3 linked regions of the Thiocystis violascens DSM 198 genome follow. The protein of the gene in region 1 interacts with the protein of each later gene in a pairwise test. Links are inferred from orthologs where the notes say so. Each region holds a gene or a part of one and is shown in the gene's direction. Other genes may lie near its edges. The genes, in order: rlmB, THIVI_RS19325 and tsaE.

Region 1 (11,032 bases):
GTTTCGCGCGATGGCGCTGTCGGTCGACTTGAGCGCGGCCTTGGCGGCGATCCATTCCGCGCGCGCCTTGTTGAGCGAGTCGTTCAGTCCCTTGAGCGAGGACAGGGTGCGATTCTCCTCGCGTTCGAGACTGACGATATCGTGTCGCTCGCGGAAGGTCTGAAGCTGCGTGCGCGCCGCCTCGATTTTGCGCGCCAACTGCTCTTGTTCGTCTTCCAGTTCGGCGGTGGTGCGTTCCGTCGCCGCCGCGATCTCCTCGGCACGCAAACCTTCATAGGCGGCGGCCCAGTGGTTCACGATTCGCTGTAATCGCTCGGGCGGGCTACCCTCGGCGCGGAGTTCCAGCAGATTGGTCTCCGCCACCGGAATGACCGACAGCATGCCGCGCAGAACGTCTTGCCGCGCGAGTTCGGTCTCGCCCTCCTCCGCCAGCCGCCGGCCCACCTGGTCGAGAAGGGACTCGCCCAGCAGAAGGCGGGACTGGATGGCCACATGCTCAAGATCGGCGGCGGCACTTGGCGTATCGACCGCCTTGGGTTTGACCGTCAGCACGGAGGCCGTGGCGCGATAGATCGGTTCCCGGCTGTAGACGATGGCCAGACCGACAGCCGTGGCGAGGAGGAAAACGCCAAGAAAGACCTTCCAGCGCCGCCCTCGCGCCATCTTCGGCGAAGACTGCCCCGGCCCCTGAATCAACTCGACATTCGACCACGGGGACGTATTCATGCTTGCAACACCTCATGGACTGGAAGGACGTGGACCAGACCCTTTCCGATCAATCCCGCTCGGGTCGAGGCGGCGTTGCGACACGCTCTCGGCTAACGTCGATCCGCTGTCACGTCCGCGCATCCCGTGGCACATGATCCGTCACGCCAGGACCGACATAGAGCTGACGCGGCCGGGCAATCTTGTTGCCCAATGTCCGCGATTGTTCCCACCAATGGGCGATCCAGCCTGGTAGCCGGCCCATCGAGAACATGACGGTAAACATATTGGTCGGGATGCCCACCGCGCGCATGATGATGCCACTGTAGAAGTCGACGTTGGGATAGAGCTGGCGGTCGATGAAATAGGGATCTTCCAGAGCGATCTCTTCCAGCCGGCGCGCGATGTCGAGCAGCGGATCCTGGATCCCGAGCGTGGGCAGCAGACGCTCCGCCACGTTCGCCAGCATCCGCGCGCGCGGGTCGAAATTCTTGTAGACCCGGTGGCCGAAGCCCATCAGACGCACCTTGCTGTCTTTGTCTTTCGCCATGCGCACGTAGTCTTCCGGGCTGATGTGGCCCCGGTGGATCTGGTCGAGCATCTCCAGCACGGCGACATTGGCTCCGCCATGCAGCGGCCCCCAGAGCGCGCACACGCCCGCCGCGCAGGCGGCGAAGAGGTTGGCCTGACTGGAGCCGACCATGCGCACGGTCGAGGTCGAGCAGTTCTGCTCGTGATCGGCGTGCAGCAGCAGCACCAGATTGATGGCGTCGCGCACCACTGGCTCGCAGAAATGCTCCGCGTAAGGCTGCGAAAACATCATGTGCAGAAAATTGGGCACATACCGCAGGCCGGGATCGGGATAGATATAGGGCTGGCCGATGGAATGGCGATAGGCATAGGCCGCGATGGTGCGGATTTTGCTGATGATCCCGGCGGCGGCGACCCGAAAATGGTCTTCGTCCTCCAGATCGAAGAATTCCGGATGGAAGCAGGAAAGCGCGTTGATCATCGCCGAGAGGATGGCCATTGGCGGCGCGGAGCGCGGGAAGCCCTCGAAATGATGCTTCATGCTTTCGTCGAGATTGGCGCAAGTGGTTAGATCCGCGGCGAAATTTTGATATTCGGCGTCGTTGGGCAGATGCCCGAAGATCAGCAGCCAGGCCACCTCGACAAAATTTGGCCCCTCCTCGAACTGTTCGATGGGGATCCCGCGATAGCGCAGGATGCCCTTCTCGCCGTCGATGAAGGTGATGGCGCTCTGACAACTTCCGGTATTGCCGTAGCCGGGATCGAGCGTGACGTATCCCGTCCGCGCCCGCAGATCCTGGATATCGATGGCGCGTTCGCCTTCGGTGCCTTCGCGGATGGGAAACCGGTACTGCTTGTCGTCCAGGATCAGGGTCGCTTCATCGGACATGGCTTAGCTCTCCGACACCACTTTATCGTAGAAACCCAGGAAATCGTCCGGGGTGGAACCCTCGCGCCACTCAATGGCGGTGCGCGGATGTTGGTTGAGCTGGCCGGTGATGTTGTAGGGGATGGATGGCCCCCAATCCAGTTTTTTGCGCAGGGGCAGCAAGTGGTTCTGGATCATCTCGATGACCGGACGGACATCGAATTTGGGGTTGCGCAGGAAGCCGAGCAGGATCTCGGTGTGACAATTGCCCGCGCCGCGCCCGAAGCCGAACATGGTGGCATCGACCCGGTTGCAGCCCAGGATGATGGCCTCGATGGTGTTGGCGAAGGCCAGTTGCAGGTTGTTATGGGCGTGGATGCCGATTTCCTTGCCGGTCCCTCGGAGCGCCGCCGCATAGGTTCGGTACAGCCGGTCGACCTGCTCGCGATAGAGATACCCGAAGCTGTCGACGATCACCATGGTGGTGGCTGGCGTGGGCTCGATGGCTTCCAGGACGGTATCGATTTCCTCCTCGGTGATATTGGAGACGGCCATCAGGTTCGAGGTGGTTTCGTAGCCGAGTTCGTGCGCGTAATGGATCATATCCACCGCCTCCGAGACCTGGTGCGCATAGAAGGCGACACGGATCATCGACAGCGGACTCTCGGCGGCGGGGACCAGTTGGGTCTGCCAGTCGCTCTTGCCGGCGTCGGCCATCGCCGCGAGCTTGAGCCCGGTCTTGACCGGATCGTGATCGCCCACCACCCGGCGCAGATCCGCCTCGTCGCAATGACGCCAGGGGCCGAACTTGTCCTTGGGGAAGACCTTCGGCGAATTCTTGTAGCCGATCTCCATGTAATCGATGCCGGCCTCGACGCAGGCGCGATAGGCGGCCTTCACGAACTCGTCGCTGAATTGATGGGCGTTCACCAGTCCGCCGTCCCGGATGGTGCAGTCGAGCACCTTGAGTTCGGGTCGGAAGGTGATCCAGGGGGCCTTTTCGGACATCGGTTGTACTCCGCGCGTTCATGGGGTGGAGCGTCAGGAGACGACGACCGCGAATCGCGAATTCCGCCCGGACTTCTGCCGGAACAGGGGATGAGCGGCGCGAGACCGGGAAACGATCGTTCGGCATCCTGATGCCGGTCGATCTATTTTGATCCCAAGGGACGATCCGAGCAAACGCCGCCCGCGATTTCTCGACAATTCTCCAGCATGGCCTGACGTTCGCCGTCTCCTGAAGCCGTTCATGTCGATCCCGAAGCCGTTCGCGGCAAGGCCCTCGAACCACGAACGGCTTCACAATCCGATGCCGCGCGTTCCCATCCGCCCCGCGGTCATCCCGGCGCAATCGTTCCGTCGCAAAGCCTCAACGAAACGGTCACGCACACGCGTTATCCTGCATCGGTTTTCGCCAACCGACTTTGGTGATGGGCCGCGACGCCGCATCGCCGGGAGCCACACTTTGAACACGCCAGCGACCACGACCACAGCGACCAAGGCCACCCCGACGCTCGCCGACCGCATCGACCAAAACGTCTTCAACGCGATCTATTCGCGCGCGCTGGTTTATAACACTTGCTGGGAAGACCCGGCGGTGGACCGGATCGCGCTCAATCTGACCTCCGACGATACCCTGCTCGTCATCACCAGCGCCGGTTGCAACGTGCTCGACTATGCCCTGACCGGCCCCCGGCGCATCCACGCGGTCGACGCCAATCCGCGTCAGAACGCGCTGCTCGAACTCAAGCTCGCGGGCATCCGCCGGTTGGATCACGCGGATTTCTTCGCCGTCTTCGGCCACGGCTATCATCCCGAATTTCGCGACCTCTACCGCGACGCGCTGCGCGCCGAGCTGTCGCCCTCCGCCCTCGCCTTCTGGGATCGCCGCGCGGCCTGGTTCGGCAATCCGAACGGTAGCTTCTATTTCCATGGCCTGTCCGGGATCGTCGCGCGTCTCTTCCAGACCTATCTCAAGGCGCGTCCGCGTCTGGCCGCCAGCGTGCGGGAGCTGTTCGAGACCCGCACGCTCGACGACCAGCGCCATGTCTACGACACCCGGGTACAACCCCTGATCTGGACTCCGAGCGTCAACTGGACGCTCTCGCGCCAGCTCACCATGAGCATGCTTGGGGTGCCGCATCCGCAACGCAAGGAGGTCCAAGCCCAGCACGCGCACGGGGTCGCCGGATTCGTGCGCGAGTCGATCGAATACGTCTTCCGCCAACTGCCGCTCTCGACCAACTATTTCTGGTCGGTCTACGTGCGCGGTCGCTACAGCGAGCAGTGCTGCCCCGAATATCTCAAACCCGAGAACTTCGCTGCGCTGAAGGCGGGGCTGGTCGACCGGATCGAACTGCACACCTCGACCGTCACCGATTTCCTGCGCGGCGGCGAGGAACCCATCTCGCGCTTCGTGCTGCTCGATCACATGGACTGGATGAGTTCCTACTATCCGGAAGCGCTGGAGGAGGAATGGCTCGCCATCCTGTCGCGGGCGACCGCCAATGCCCGTGTCATCTTCCGCAGCGCCCATGCCGCTCCGACCTATCTCGACCGCATCGAACTGGGCGCGACCCGCGCGCGTCTGCGCGACCATCTGGAATTTCATCCCGAACTAGCGCGCGAACTCAGTCTGTACGATCGCGTCCACACCTACGCCGGCTTTCATATCGCCGACGTGCGCGCATGATCGCCGACGACGCCCGAGTCCTCTACCGCCTGCTGCGCGGACAACCCCGGCGCGGCTCGCACGCCGAGCGACTCCAGGCTTTCTATGGCCCGCAGGCCGGGGATTACGACCGCTTCCGCGAGCGTCTGCTCAAGGGGCGCGATGAGCTGGTCGGGCTGCTCGATCCGCCGCCGGGATCGCGGATTCTCGAACTGGGCGGCGGCACCGGACGCAACCTGATGTCGTTCGGCGCGCGGCTAGACGGCTTCGCCAGCGTCGAACTGGTCGATCTCTGTCCCGCGCTACTGGAGCAGGCGCGCAAACGCACTGCGGGCATGGCGAACGTGCGCGTGATCGAGGCCGACGCCACCACCTATCGGCCGGACATCCCGCCGGATGTCGTCTATTTTTCCTATTCGCTGACCATGATCCCCGACTGGCGCGGGGCCATCGCCAATGCGGTCGAGATGCTGCGTCCGGGCGGAATGCTCGGCGTCGTCGATTTCTATGTATCGGACGCCGCCGGCGGACCGGGCACGGTGCGTCACGACGCCGTCACACGCTGGTTCTGGCCGCGCTGGTTCGGACACGATGGCGTGCATCCGAACCCGGAACATCTAGGTCTGCTGCGGCACTTGCTCCCCGCGCATGACTTGCTGGAACGCCGTGCCCCCGTTCCCTACCTGCCCGGCTTACGGGTGCCTTACTATCTGTTCGTAGGGCGGCGTTCAGGCGCGGCGAATGGCTAGCGATCAACCACCCATTCTCTATTAAGCCGTTCGAGCCGTTCGTGGTGAGCTTGTCGAACCATGAACGGCTTAACTTGATGGGAGTAGATGCAATCCGGTGCGAACTTTTCCAAACATCGCCTGAACGATGCCGTTGCGCTGCGCTGCTGGCAGATAAGGCGAACAGAGTTACGTTCAAACCGAGAATTGCCGAACGGGAAAGCCTTCGCGGCAGGGTTTTTAAAGGGATTGGGTAAACGGCTACGACAAAACGGCGATGCCAGATGAAAACACAAAAAGCCAAGTGAGCTAACTTGAGTTAGTTACCTGGCTTTTTGGGTATTCATGGAGAATCGAAAACAGACACTGCTTTCAATACTTGAAGATGATGGTGCCGAGAAGAGGACTCGAACCTCCACAAGCTTTCGCTTACATGGACCTGAACCATGCGCGTCTACCAATTCCGCCACCTCGGCATGAGGCTTGGAGTGACATCAAGCGAGCGATGACGACACCGAGCGAGGCGCGAATATTAGTGAGACGCGCCGGGCTTGTCAACGGTACACTTGGCCTTTTTGAGAATTCACGAGATCACGTGGCAAAACGTCAGCCTTCCAGCACCGCCAGAGACGCGGATCCGCATCGCCAACGCGAGGCGAAGAAATATGCCAACCCCATCCCGAGCCGCGAGTTTATCCTCGACACGCTCACCAGCAACGGGGTGCCTCAATCCTTCGAGGAGCTGGCCACCACCCTCACCCTGACCGATGAAGAGGATCGGATCGCGCTGGAACGCCGACTCGGCGCCATGGTGCGCGATGGTCAATTGGTCCGCAACCGCAACCAGGCGTTCTGTCTGGTGAACAAGCGCGATCTGATCGCGGGACGGGTGATCGGTCATCCGGACGGGTTCGGCTTCGTGCGTCCCGACGAAGGGGGCGACGATCTCTATCTCTACGCGAAGGAGATGCGCGCGCTCTTCCACGGCGACCGGGTCGTGGTGCGGGTCAGCGGACGCGACCGGCGCGGGCGTCTGGAAGCCGCAGTGGTGGAGATCCTGGAGCGCAATACCCGTACCGTGGTCGGGCGTCTCTACAAAGAGAGCGGCGTCGGCTTCGTGATGCCGGACAAAAAGCGCCTGACCCACGACATCGTCATCCCGAGCGACCGCATGGAGGGCGCGCAGCAGGGTCAGATCGTGGTGGCCGAGATCACCGATCAGCCAACCTCGCGCACCCAGCCCATCGGGCGCATCGTGGAAGTGCTTGGCGATCACATGGGGCCGGGCATGGAGACGGACATCGCGATCCGGACCCATGATCTGCCGGTGGACTGGCCCGAGGAAGTCAAGGCGGAAGTCGCCGGGCTCACCGCCGAGGTGCCGGAGACGGCGAAGGAGGGCCGCACCGATCTGCGCAAGCTGGCGCTGGTGACCATCGATGGGGCCGATGCGCGTGATTTCGACGATGCCGTTTACTGCGAACGCAAGCCCAAGGGCTGGAAGCTGCTGGTCTGCATCGCCGACGTCTCCAGCTACGTGGTCCCTGGCACCGCGCTGGACACCGAGGCCAAATCGCGCGGCAATTCGGTCTATTTCCCGGATCGGGTCATCCCCATGCTGCCGGAGGTTCTGTCGAACGGACTCTGCTCGCTGAATCCCCAGGTGGATCGGCTGTGCATGACCGCCGAACTCTATATCAATGCGGAAGGCAAGGTCACGCGCACCCGCTTCTTCGAGGGCGTGATGCGCTCCCAGGCACGCCTGACCTACGATCAGGTCGCGGCCATGGTGGTCGATGGCGATGCCGAGCTGTGCGCGCAATACGCGGATCTGTTGCCCCGTCTGCACGAACTTTACCAGCTCTATCAGGTGCTCCACGCGGCGCGGGTCGAGCGCGGGGCCATCGACTTCGACACCACGGAAACCAAGTTCGAGTTCACCAATCAGGGCCGCATCGAAGCGGTGGTACCGCTGATCCGCAACGACGCCCACAAGCTGATCGAGGAGTGCATGCTGGCCGCCAACGTGGCCGCCGCGCGTCTGTTCGAGCGCAAGCGGATTCCAGCGCTTTATCGCATCCACGACACGCCGAGCGAGGAAAAGCTGACCGATCTGCGCGAATTCCTCGGTCAGTTGGCCCTGAAGCTGCCGGGCGGCGCGAAGCCGACCGCCGCCGATTATGCGCAGCTTCTGGAGCAGGTGAAGGAGCGTCCGGATCGTCGTCTGATTCAGACCGTGCTGCTGCGCTCCATGCAGCAGGCGATGTACAGCGCGGACAACGTCGGCCATTTCGGCCTGGCCTTCGATGCCTACACCCATTTCACCTCGCCGATCCGCCGTTATCCGGATCTGATCGTCCACCGCATTATCAAGCATCTGCTCGCGGGCGGGACGGCGGCGACCCTGGACTATTCCAAGATCGACCTGCAACAGATCGGGGAGCAGTGTTCGGGTACCGAGCGGCGCGCCGACGAGGCGACCCGCGACGCCGAGGACTGGCTCAAGTGCGAGTTCATGCAGGACAAGCTCGGCGAGCAGTTCGACGGCACCATCACCAGCGTCAATTCGTTCGGCATCTTCGTCGAGCTCGACGAGGTGCATGTGGACGGACTGGTGCATATCACCGCGCTCGACAACGACTACTATCACTTCGACCCTATCGGCCACCGGCTGCATGGCGAGCGCACCGGGATGGTCTATCGTCTGGGCGATCGGCTGCGGATTCAGGTCGCCGCGGTGAATCTGGATGATCGCAAGATCGATTTCGTGCCGGTCCCGGTCACGGGATCGGGCGGGCGCAAGTCCGCGAAGTCGGGCGGCGACACGTCTTCCGGGCACGCCGCCCCCAAGCCGACCGCCGAACAGGGCAGTCGCAAGTCCGCCGGCCAGGTCGCTCGCAAAAAAACGTCCGCTCGGGGCACGCGGAAAGTCGTCGACGAGGGTAGCCCAAAAGCGGCTGAACCGGCGGCAACCAAGAAGCCGCGCTCGCGCAACCGTCGCAAGCGCAAACCTTCCAGCTCCGCGCCTGAGTCCTGACGATGAAAGACCTCTCCCCGGTAAGCGGCATCCACAGCGTTCGCGCCGCGCTCAAGTTTGGCACCGAGGGCGTCGCCGAACTCTGGCTGGAACACACCCGACGCGATCGACGGCTGACCGAGGTGGCGGAGCTGGCCCGTCAGGCGGGCGTGAAGGTCCGACAGGTGGACCGCGACGAGTTGGACGGCGGCGCCGAGGGGGCGAACCATCAGGGCGTCCTGGCCTGGGTGCGGGTTCCGGCGGCGCGCTCGGAACAGGATCTCGCGGCACTCCTGGACGGTCTCCAGGAACCGCCCTTTCTGCTCCTGCTCGACGAGGTGCAGGATCCGCACAACCTCGGCGCCTGTCTGCGCACCGCCGAAGCGGTCGGTGTTCAGGCCGTGATCGCCCCCCGGGACAACGCCGTCGGTTTGACCCCCGTGGTCTGCAAGGTCGCCAGCGGCGCGGCCGAAACCCTGCCGTATTTTCAGGTCACCAATCTGGTCCGCGTCATGGAAGACCTCAAGGAGCGGGGGGTCTGGCTGACCGGAACCGCCGGCGAGGCCGACATCGACCTCTACGCGGCCGATCTGACCGGTCCGCTGGGGCTCGTCATGGGCAGCGAGGGCCAGGGTCTGCGACGCCTGACCCGCGAGCGCTGCGACCGGCTGGTCCGTCTGCCCATGCGCGGCCAGGTCGAGAGTCTGAATGTCTCGGTCGCCGCCGGAGTCTGTCTGTACGAGGCATTGCGGCAGCGCCGATGAGTCTGTTCCGATGAATCTGTCCCGATGAGCCATTCCTCGCTCCTGCGTCTCTCCCCCGGTCCGATTCGCTCGCGTCTGCTGCGCGATCTCATCCTGCTGATCGCCTTCACGGTCGGTCTGCTGGTGACGATCAATCTCCTGCTGATCGACGAGATCAAGCACGATCTGGCGGGCAATCGCATCGAGGCGGCCACGGTGCTGGTACAGGACGAGGTGCGCGGACTGTTGCTGCCGGTGCGCCAACAATTGCTGATCGTCCGCGACGGGATCGAGAGCGCGGGACTCGCGCCGACCGATGAGCCGGCGCTGAATCGGCATCTGATCCCAACCCTTGCGCACATTCCCCAGATTGCCGGGGCGCTCGACGCCACGGGCGATGGGGTCGAGTATTTTTTGCGCCGCGACGGGGATGGCTGGCTGACCCGGCTGCGCGCGCCGGGCGATGCGGCGCGGATCCGCATCACCCGCTGGGACGCGGCCTTGCGTCAGTTGGAGCGCCGCGAGGACGTCTCGGACCATGACCCGCGCTCCCGCCCCTGGTTCACCGAGGCGCTGGAAACGCCCGGACGAGTCATCTGGAGTCAGCCCTACGTGTTCTCCTCGCTCCGGGTACCGGGCATCACGGCGGCCATCGCTTGGTCGAATGCCGATCAGGCGCGGGTCACGGCCATGGACGTGACGCTTCAGAGCATTCTCGACGCGATCGCGAAACTCGCCATCGGCGACCAGGGACAGGGGTTTCTCTTCAGTGGCGAGGGTGGCGTCTTCATCCCGCCCGCGCCGACTGACGCCTTGAACCACGATCACCAGGCCAGCGGCTTTTTCTCGGCCCAGACACGGCTTGGCGGACCGCTTCAGTTCGACGCCGTGGCGGCCTGGAAGACCGCTGGCGCACCGCGCGACGATCTGGTGCGTTTTCACAGCGGCGGCGAGGATTGGTGGGGCGGTTTTCGCCCCTTGACCGAGGATACCGATGGCGCCTGGATCGGCGTAGTCCTGCCAGTCTCCGAGACCCTGACTATCCTGCAAAGCCGCTGGCATGTCATCGCCTTCACCGCGCTCGGCATCCTCGCCGCCAGTCTCGGTCTAGCCCTTTTGGTCGTGCGCAAATACAGCCGTCAACTGCGCGACCTGCCCAAGCTCAGTCTCGATCGGCACCGGCTGGAGCAGGATCTGCGGGAATTAATCGCCGCCGGCGAAGGGACGCATCTGGAGTTCAAATCCACCATGCGGATGAATCTCCACACCCAGACCGCGGGCAAGGAGATCGAACTCGCCTGGCTCAAGGGTGTGGCCGCCTTCCTCAATACCGAGGGCGGTATCCTGCTGATGGGGGTCGCCGACGATGGGACCGTGCTCGGAATGGCCGCCGATAAGTTCGAGAACGAGGACAAGTGTCAGCTCCATTTCAAGAACCTGCTGAACCAGCATCTGGGGCCTGAATACGCGCGTTTCGTGCGTTTCTATCTGTACGATCTCGACGGACGGCGCATCGGCGCCATCGAGTGCGAGCGCGCCGATGCACCGGCCTTTCTGCGCGACGACAAGCAGCGCGAGTTGTTCATCATCCGCAACGGTCCGTCCAACATCGAACTGTCCATCAGCCGGGCGCTCAATTACATTCGGGGCCATTATTAAACCGTGTCCGGCGTGTCGTGGGCGGTCCGGACGCAACCGAATATCCACGATCCTTGCGCATTCCCTGCACGAGCGATGCACCCTCGCCCTTTATTCTCTCTCTCGTCGGAG
Region 2 (5,499 bases), 3.8 Mb from region 1 along the record:
GAACGCCTTCGAGCTGATGAAGAACATGATCGTCGCCGGCGCGGCTGGCGTCCACTATGAGGATCAGCTCGCGGCGGTCAAGAAATGCGGTCACATGGGCGGGAAGGTGCTGGTTCCGACGCGCGAGGCGGTGCAGAAACTGACCGCCGCGCGTTTCGCCGCCGATGTCATGGGCGTACCGACCCTGCTCCTGGCTCGCACCGATGCCGAGGCGGCCAATCTGCTGACCAGCGATGTCGACGACAACGACCGTCCCTTCGTGACCGGCGAGCGCACCGACGATGGGTTCTACCGGGTCAAAAATGGGCTGGAGCAGGCCATCAGTCGCGGTCTGGCCTATGCCCCCTATGCCGATCTGGTCTGGTGCGAGACCGGCACCCCGGATCTCGGTTTCGCCCGCGAGTTCGCGCGGGCGGTGCTGGAAAAAAATCCCAACAAGCTGCTCGCCTACAATTGCTCGCCGTCGTTCAACTGGAAGAAGAATCTCGACGACGCCACCATCGCGCGCTTCCAGGACGAACTGGCGGACATGGGCTACAAATACCAGTTCATCACCCTGGCGGGCATCCATAGCATGTGGTTCAACATGTACGACCTGGCCTACGACTATGCCCGTGGCGAAGGCATGCGCCACTATGTCGAGAAGGTCCAGGGGCCGGAATTCGCCGCGCGCGAGAAGGGGTACACCTTCGTCTCGCATCAGCAGGAGGTCGGCGCTGGCTATTTCGACGACGTCACCACCGTGATTCAGGGCGGTACGTCAACCGTCACCGCGCTGACTGGCTCCACGGAAGAAGATCAGTTCTGAGGGTTATTCCGGGTGACTGGGCTGCGTCGCCCGGAACCAACAGGGCTTTCAAGCACCATGGAGGATCCAGTGAGCTTCAAGACCTCTGATCTTTACGACCGGCATGGCGATACGTTGCGGGTCTGCGAGCCCATCTTTCGTGATTTTGGCGGGCGATCCCGTTCCGCGGGCGCCATTGTGACGGTCAAGTGTTTCGAGGACAACTCGCTGGTCAAGTCGACGTTGGCCGAGCCGGGCGAGGGTCGGGTGCTGGTGGTGGATGCGGGAGGTTCGCTGCGTTGCGCCATGCTCGGCGACCTGATCGCCGCCAGCGCGGTCGAGCAGGGCTGGGCCGGCGTCATCCTCTTCGGTTGCGTGCGCGACAGCCGGGAGCTGGCTGGCATGCCGCTCGGGATCAAGGCATTGGCCGCCATTCCACGCAAGAGTCAACGGCGCGGCGAAGGCCAGCGCGACCTCCCGGTGACCTTCGCTGGCGCGCGCTTCGCCCCCGGCGATTGGATCTATTGCGACGAGGATGGCATTGTCGTCGCCGACCAACCGTTGGATTGATCCAATGGACACTGGAATAGCATCTGACCGCCAACCGCCAACCGCCAACCGCCAACCGCCAACCGCCAACTGAAACCTAAATCATGGCCTGGACCGAAGCAAAACTCATCGCCGAGGCCATCCTCGAAGGTTTCGAGCGCCACTATCGGCTGTTCCGCGAGATCACCGCGAGCGCCCAGGCGCGTTTCGAGTCCGCCGACTGGCCGGCGGTCCAGACCGCCGCCCGCGAGCGCATCAGCTTTTATGACAGGCGCGTCGGCGAGACCGTGGACCTGCTGCGGCGCGAATTCCATCTGCGCGACCCCAGCGATTTCCTCTGGCGACGGATCAAGGTCGAGTATCTGCGTCTATTGCCCCAGCTCAACCAGCCTGAACTGGCCGAGACTTTTTACAATTCGGTCTTCTGCCGACTGTTCGACCGCCACTATTACAACAACAGCTATATCTTCGTCTGGCCGCTGATCTCCACCGAGCATCTGGAGGCGGAAATTCCGATTTTCCGTCCCTATTATCCGGCGCGAGACGGATTCGTCAGGGTGATCGTCAACATCCTGCGCGACACTGGTTTCCGCCGCCCCTTCCGCGATCGTCGCCGCGATCTGCGCTGTCTGCTGCTCGCCATCCGCCAGCGCTTTCCGGCCAATCGGGCGATCCAGCAGAATTTCCAGCTCGCCATGCTTTGCGCGCCGTTCTACCGCAACAAGGCCGCCTATCTCATCGGCAAGGCGATCAACGGCGCGGATCAGATCCCTTTCGCGATCGCCATCCTGAACGACGAAGAACAGGGGCTTTATGTCGACACCCTGCTGACCGGCGAGGACGAGATCTCCGATATCTTCAGTTTTTCGCGCGCCTATTTCATGATGGACACCGAGGTGCCCGCCGCCGTGGTGGATTTTCTGCGTCCGCTGATGCCGCGCAAGGGCAAGGCGGAACTCTATACCGCCATCGGCCTCCAGAAATTCGGCAAGGCCGAGTTCTATCGGGATTTTCTCAAGCACCTGCGTTATTCCTCCGATGAGTTCGTGGTCGCGCCCGGCATTCGCGGCATGGTGATGTGCGTCTTCACGCTGCCGTCGTTTCCGTTCGTGTTCAAGGTCATCAAGGACCGCTTCCCGCCACCCAAGGAAATGACCCGCGAGACGGTCAAGGAAAAATACCTGATGGTGAAGCTGCACGACCGGGTCGGACGCATGGCCGATTCCTGGGAATATTCCCATGTCGCCTTTCCGCTGGCGCGCTTTTCCTCCGTGCTGCGCGAGATGCTGGAGACCGAATGCTCCGACAGTCTGGAGGTGAACGGCGATCAATTGATCATCAAACACCTGTATATCGAGCGGCGCATGACCCCCTTGAATCTCTATCTGCACACGGCGGACGAGGAGGAGATCCGCCATGCCATCGGCGAGTATGGCGACGCCATCCGCCAGCTTGCGGCCGCCAACATTTTTCCCGGCGACTTTCTGTTCAAGAATTTCGGCGTGACCCGTCAGGATCGGGTTGTTTTCTATGACTACGACGAAATCTGCTATCTGACCGAGTGCCATTTTCGCGCGATTCCCGAAGCGCCCTATCCGGAAATGGAACTGTCCGAGGATGCCTGGTATTCGGTCGGTCCCAACGATATTTTTCCGGAGGAATTCGAGACCTTTCTGCTCACCGACCCCCGAATCCGTCGGGTGTTTCGCGAACTGCACAGCGATTTGCTCGATCCGGCCTGGTGGCGTGAGCGTCAGGCGCATATCCGCGCCGGGCATCTGGAGGATGTCTTTCCCTATCCGACGGATCGTCGGTTTCCACAGTTCAGGGACGATTGTCCGTTACACCGTGTTTGAAACATTGATTCCGGTAGACGCCAGGAAACGCCATGACTTCGATCCGCCCGATGCCCGACAGAGACCGACTGCCTCATGCGCTCTATCGCGCCGAGCAGGTTCGCAACCTGGAGCGTATCGCGATCAAGGGATATGGAATCGCCGGACTCGAGTTGATGAACCGCGCCGGGGCCGTCGCCTATCGGATGCTCCGCGCCCGCTGGCCGACGGCGCGGCGGCTGGTCGTCCTGGCGGGTGTCGGCAACAATGGCGGCGACGGTTTTGTCGTCGCCCGGCTGGCGCTCGCCGACGGTCTGTCGGTGCGCGTGCTGCAACTGGGCGAGACGGAGCGTCTGCGCGGGGAGGCCGCCGAGAGTTGCGCCGCGTATCGTGCCGCGGGTGGCGTCCCGGAAGCCTATCGGGGATTGCCGCGCGATGCCGATCTGATCATCGACGCCTTGCTCGGAACTGGCTTGGAACGGACGGTCGAGGGCATCTGGGCGGAAGCCATCCAGGCCGTCAACGACCAACGGGCGCGCGTGCTCGCGCTCGATCTGCCCTCGGGGCTGCATGCCGATACCGGTCGCGCACTGGGCGTGGCGGTGCGCGCCACGGCGACGGTCAGTTTCATCGGTCTCAAGCAGGGACTGTTCCTCGGAGACGGACCAGACTGCCGCGGCGAGGTGCATTTCAGCGCGCTCGACATCCCGGCAGCGGTCTACGCGCGCGAGATCCTTTCGCTGCGTCGCATCGATTGGGATCAGCAGGGACAGTTGCTCGGACCTCGTCCGCGCACGGCCCACAAGGGCGATTGCGGGCATGTGCTGATCGTTGGCGGCGCCCCCGGTATGTCCGGCGCCGCGCGTCTGGCGGGCGAGGCGGCGCTGCGCGCCGGGGCTGGACTGGTCACGGTCGCCACCCATCCCGACCACGCGGCCTGGCTCAATCTGAACCGCCCGGAGCTGATGGTGAGCGCAGTGGCCGGGCCGAAAACGCTTGAGCCCTTGATCGCGCGGGCGGATGTCGTCGCGATCGGCCCTGGACTGGGTCGCGCGGACTGGGGCAGGCGGCTTTGGCAATGTGCGCAAGGTAGCGCCAAGCCGCTGGTGGTCGATGCCGACGCGCTCAATCTGCTCGCCGAGACGCCCGCGAGGGGAGCGGATTGGGTGTTGACGCCGCATCCCGGCGAGGCCGCGCGGCTGCTCGGGGTCCGCGTGTCGGAGGTGGAAGAGGATCGTCCGCGCGCCGCCCGCGAACTTCAGCGGCGTTTCGGCGGAGCGGTCGTGCTCAAGGGTGCCGGTAGCCTGATTCAAGGCGATTCGCAGCGACCGCCGGCGGTCTGTAGCGACGGCAATCCAGGAATGGCGACGGCGGGTTCGGGCGACGTCTTGACCGGCGTGATCGCGGCCCTGCGCGGCCAGGGTCTGGACGCGGAGGATGCAGCCTGCGCCGGGGTCTGTCTGCATGCGGCGGCGGGCGATCGCGCGGCCTTGCGGGGCGAGCGCGGACTGCTCGCCGGCGACATCGTTTCCGCCTTGCGTGCGGTTGCCAATGGTATTGGAGAGGACGAATGCAGATTCGATTGAATGATCCGGAGGCCCAGCTTGCGTTCGGCGCGCGTCTCGCCGCCCTGCTGCCATCCGCCTGCGTGCTCTATCTGGAAGGCGATCTCGGCACCGGCAAGACGACGCTGACGCGAGGGATCCTTCGAGGGCTCGGCCATCGCGGCGCCGTGCGCAGTCCGACCTATACCCTGATCGAGCCGTATCAGGTTCCGAGCGGACCGCTCTATCATCTGGATCTCTATCGTCTGGCGGATCCGGAGGAATTGGAATACCTCGGACTGCGGGATCTCATGGGCGAGGACGCGCGCTGGGTGATCGAATGGCCGGATCGCGGGGCTGGAATGTTGCCGGCGGCCGATCTGCGGATCATGATCGAGTCTCTCGACGATGGACGCCGTCTGACGCTGTCGGGCGGGACAATGGAAGGTTGCTCGATCGTTGCCGCGCTGATCGACGCGGAAAATGCCGGCGCGCGATAGTGGTTGCAAATGGACGACAAAGCCTGAAGACGCGTTTAGGAAAGGAGCCTAATCGTCGGATTCGTCTTGGAAAGATGTCCTCGCAACTGCTATCTTAATGAGACAGCGTCCGGGATGATTTGCGTTGTCGGGAAATCGGCCCGGCCTCGCCCGAACCAGCAAGCAGCGTCGCTAAGACGGTTTCTTGAGAGTGCACCGAGACGACACCGTGAACAGGTTCATCGTATTTTTTTTGCTACTGATTTCCTTGCCCGTCGCCGGCTCTCCGGCGTCGGTCGAGTGCG
Region 3 (3,292 bases), 3.8 Mb from region 1 along the record:
CGACGGTCTGTCGGTGCGCGTGCTGCAACTGGGCGAGACGGAGCGTCTGCGCGGGGAGGCCGCCGAGAGTTGCGCCGCGTATCGTGCCGCGGGTGGCGTCCCGGAAGCCTATCGGGGATTGCCGCGCGATGCCGATCTGATCATCGACGCCTTGCTCGGAACTGGCTTGGAACGGACGGTCGAGGGCATCTGGGCGGAAGCCATCCAGGCCGTCAACGACCAACGGGCGCGCGTGCTCGCGCTCGATCTGCCCTCGGGGCTGCATGCCGATACCGGTCGCGCACTGGGCGTGGCGGTGCGCGCCACGGCGACGGTCAGTTTCATCGGTCTCAAGCAGGGACTGTTCCTCGGAGACGGACCAGACTGCCGCGGCGAGGTGCATTTCAGCGCGCTCGACATCCCGGCAGCGGTCTACGCGCGCGAGATCCTTTCGCTGCGTCGCATCGATTGGGATCAGCAGGGACAGTTGCTCGGACCTCGTCCGCGCACGGCCCACAAGGGCGATTGCGGGCATGTGCTGATCGTTGGCGGCGCCCCCGGTATGTCCGGCGCCGCGCGTCTGGCGGGCGAGGCGGCGCTGCGCGCCGGGGCTGGACTGGTCACGGTCGCCACCCATCCCGACCACGCGGCCTGGCTCAATCTGAACCGCCCGGAGCTGATGGTGAGCGCAGTGGCCGGGCCGAAAACGCTTGAGCCCTTGATCGCGCGGGCGGATGTCGTCGCGATCGGCCCTGGACTGGGTCGCGCGGACTGGGGCAGGCGGCTTTGGCAATGTGCGCAAGGTAGCGCCAAGCCGCTGGTGGTCGATGCCGACGCGCTCAATCTGCTCGCCGAGACGCCCGCGAGGGGAGCGGATTGGGTGTTGACGCCGCATCCCGGCGAGGCCGCGCGGCTGCTCGGGGTCCGCGTGTCGGAGGTGGAAGAGGATCGTCCGCGCGCCGCCCGCGAACTTCAGCGGCGTTTCGGCGGAGCGGTCGTGCTCAAGGGTGCCGGTAGCCTGATTCAAGGCGATTCGCAGCGACCGCCGGCGGTCTGTAGCGACGGCAATCCAGGAATGGCGACGGCGGGTTCGGGCGACGTCTTGACCGGCGTGATCGCGGCCCTGCGCGGCCAGGGTCTGGACGCGGAGGATGCAGCCTGCGCCGGGGTCTGTCTGCATGCGGCGGCGGGCGATCGCGCGGCCTTGCGGGGCGAGCGCGGACTGCTCGCCGGCGACATCGTTTCCGCCTTGCGTGCGGTTGCCAATGGTATTGGAGAGGACGAATGCAGATTCGATTGAATGATCCGGAGGCCCAGCTTGCGTTCGGCGCGCGTCTCGCCGCCCTGCTGCCATCCGCCTGCGTGCTCTATCTGGAAGGCGATCTCGGCACCGGCAAGACGACGCTGACGCGAGGGATCCTTCGAGGGCTCGGCCATCGCGGCGCCGTGCGCAGTCCGACCTATACCCTGATCGAGCCGTATCAGGTTCCGAGCGGACCGCTCTATCATCTGGATCTCTATCGTCTGGCGGATCCGGAGGAATTGGAATACCTCGGACTGCGGGATCTCATGGGCGAGGACGCGCGCTGGGTGATCGAATGGCCGGATCGCGGGGCTGGAATGTTGCCGGCGGCCGATCTGCGGATCATGATCGAGTCTCTCGACGATGGACGCCGTCTGACGCTGTCGGGCGGGACAATGGAAGGTTGCTCGATCGTTGCCGCGCTGATCGACGCGGAAAATGCCGGCGCGCGATAGTGGTTGCAAATGGACGACAAAGCCTGAAGACGCGTTTAGGAAAGGAGCCTAATCGTCGGATTCGTCTTGGAAAGATGTCCTCGCAACTGCTATCTTAATGAGACAGCGTCCGGGATGATTTGCGTTGTCGGGAAATCGGCCCGGCCTCGCCCGAACCAGCAAGCAGCGTCGCTAAGACGGTTTCTTGAGAGTGCACCGAGACGACACCGTGAACAGGTTCATCGTATTTTTTTTGCTACTGATTTCCTTGCCCGTCGCCGGCTCTCCGGCGTCGGTCGAGTGCGCGGGCGTCTCGACCGACGATGGGAAGACACGTCTGATTCTCGCGACGACGGCCTCGGTTTCTCATCAGGTCTTTACCCTGGATGGCCCGGATCGGGTGGTGATCGATATCGCCGACGCCAGGCTGATCGGCAAACTGCCCGAGGCCACGGCACAGGATCCGACTCTGATCGGTTTGCGGAGCGGCGTGCGCAATCAGGGGGATCTGCGCATCGTCCTCGATCTCAAGCATGCCGTTCGGATCAAGAGCTTTTCGACGCCATCCGCGGATGGTCATGGGCATCGGCTGTTTGTCGATCTGATCCCGAAAGGGAATGCCAAATCAAGCGGTGACCCGCGCCGAATGACCGCATCGACGGCAATCGCAACGGCAAATTCTCCGGCGGCGCCACGGACGGGTGCCTTGCGGACCGCCGTGATCGCCATCGATGCGGGACATGGCGGCGCGGATCCGGGCGCGATCGGACCCACGGGAATCCGCGAGAAGGATGTCACACTGGCGATTGCCCGTAAGCTGGCAAGCCTGGTCGACAAAGAGCCGGGGATGCGCGCCCTGATGATCCGCGATAGCGACGATTTTATCGGTCTGCGTCAACGCATCCTGAAGGCGCGGGAGCACAAGGCGGACATTTTCATCTCAATTCATGCCGATGCCTTTAACAATACCGACGCGCACGGTTCATCCGTCTACACCCTGTCCAATGTCGGCGCGAGCAGCGAGGCGGCGATGTGGCTGGCCGATCGGGAGAACAGCGCCGATCTGGTCGGCGGTGTCGACATCTCGGCCAGCGACGATCTACTCGCGACCGTGCTCCTGGACATGACCCAGAATGCCACCATCGAGCACAGCACCGAGGTGGCCAGCGCGGTGCTTTCCTATCTGGGGGCGGTCGGCGACATGCACAGGAAAGATGTCCAGCGGGCCGGTTTCGTGGTGCTTAAATCGCCGGATATCCCGTCGTTGCTGGTCGAAACCGCGTTCATTTCGAACGCGGACGAGGAAAAGCGATTGAAGAGCAATGCGCATCAGCAGCGGCTCGCCCAGGCCATTCTCGCGGGCGTCAAGGCGTACCTCAAAAAATTCCCGCCACGGGGACTCCAGACCGCGTCAGCGGTCGTTTCCTCGACGGCTGGCCCCACGCATTCGGCCACTGCCAGGGCGCCGGCGATTCAGGCATCGGCGGGCAGTCGTCCCAACGAGACGCGCGGGTATGTCGTCAACTCGGGAGATACCCTGTCCGGGATCGCCAAGCGCCATCGGGTAAGCCTGTCC

Evidence for each region.
Region 2: the proteins of rlmB (region 1) and THIVI_RS19325 interact in binary tests that used the Escherichia coli proteins (3 or more experiments, as listed by UniProt). The link is inferred for Thiocystis violascens DSM 198 from one-to-one orthologs.
Region 3: the proteins of rlmB (region 1) and tsaE interact in binary tests that used the Escherichia coli proteins (3 or more experiments, as listed by UniProt). The link is inferred for Thiocystis violascens DSM 198 from one-to-one orthologs.

Annotation. Positions count from the first base shown.
Region 1 is NC_018012.1:535,415-546,446, reverse strand. What follows is about bases 7,566-10,412. They hold rlmB (23S rRNA (guanosine(2251)-2'-O)-methyltransferase RlmB), read left to right. Parts: upstream 7,566-8,542; coding sequence 8,543-9,283; downstream 9,284-10,412. Other genes in these bases: THIVI_RS02495 (RNA-binding domain-containing protein), read left to right, coding at 9,308-10,412; rnr (ribonuclease R), read left to right, coding at 7,566-8,540. In the rest of the region: THIVI_RS02535 (GumC family protein), read right to left, coding at 1-726; THIVI_RS02530 (citrate synthase), read right to left, coding at 836-2,125; THIVI_RS02525 (aldolase catalytic domain-containing protein), read right to left, coding at 2,129-3,112; THIVI_RS02520 (BtaA family protein), read left to right, coding at 3,570-4,796; THIVI_RS02515 (class I SAM-dependent methyltransferase), read left to right, coding at 4,793-5,524; more of rnr, read left to right, coding at 6,099-7,565; more of THIVI_RS02495, read left to right, coding at 10,413-10,921. UniProt on the Escherichia coli protein: Specifically methylates the ribose of guanosine 2251 in 23S rRNA.
Region 2 is NC_018012.1:4,351,391-4,356,889, forward strand. What follows is about bases 2,630-5,499. They hold THIVI_RS19325 (NAD(P)H-hydrate dehydratase), read left to right. Parts: upstream 2,630-3,242; coding sequence 3,243-4,757; downstream 4,758-5,499. Other genes in these bases: aceK (bifunctional isocitrate dehydrogenase kinase/phosphatase), read left to right, coding at 2,630-3,192; tsaE (tRNA (adenosine(37)-N6)-threonylcarbamoyltransferase complex ATPase subunit type 1 TsaE), read left to right, coding at 4,742-5,215; THIVI_RS19335 (N-acetylmuramoyl-L-alanine amidase), read left to right, coding at 5,424-5,499. Also shown: aceA (isocitrate lyase), read left to right, coding at 1-808; ribonuclease E activity regulator RraA, read left to right, coding at 878-1,357; more of aceK, read left to right, coding at 1,441-2,629. UniProt on the Escherichia coli protein: Bifunctional enzyme that catalyzes the epimerization of the S- and R-forms of NAD(P)HX and the dehydration of the S-form of NAD(P)HX at the expense of ADP, which is converted to AMP.
Region 3 is NC_018012.1:4,354,869-4,358,160, forward strand. Bases 1-3,000 are described here. They hold tsaE (tRNA (adenosine(37)-N6)-threonylcarbamoyltransferase complex ATPase subunit type 1 TsaE), read left to right. Parts: upstream 1-1,263; coding sequence 1,264-1,737; downstream 1,738-3,000. Other genes in these bases: THIVI_RS19325 (NAD(P)H-hydrate dehydratase), read left to right, coding at 1-1,279; THIVI_RS19335 (N-acetylmuramoyl-L-alanine amidase), read left to right, coding at 1,946-3,000. In the rest of the region: more of THIVI_RS19335, read left to right, coding at 3,001-3,292. UniProt on the Escherichia coli protein: Required for the formation of a threonylcarbamoyl group on adenosine at position 37 (t(6)A37) in tRNAs that read codons beginning with adenine.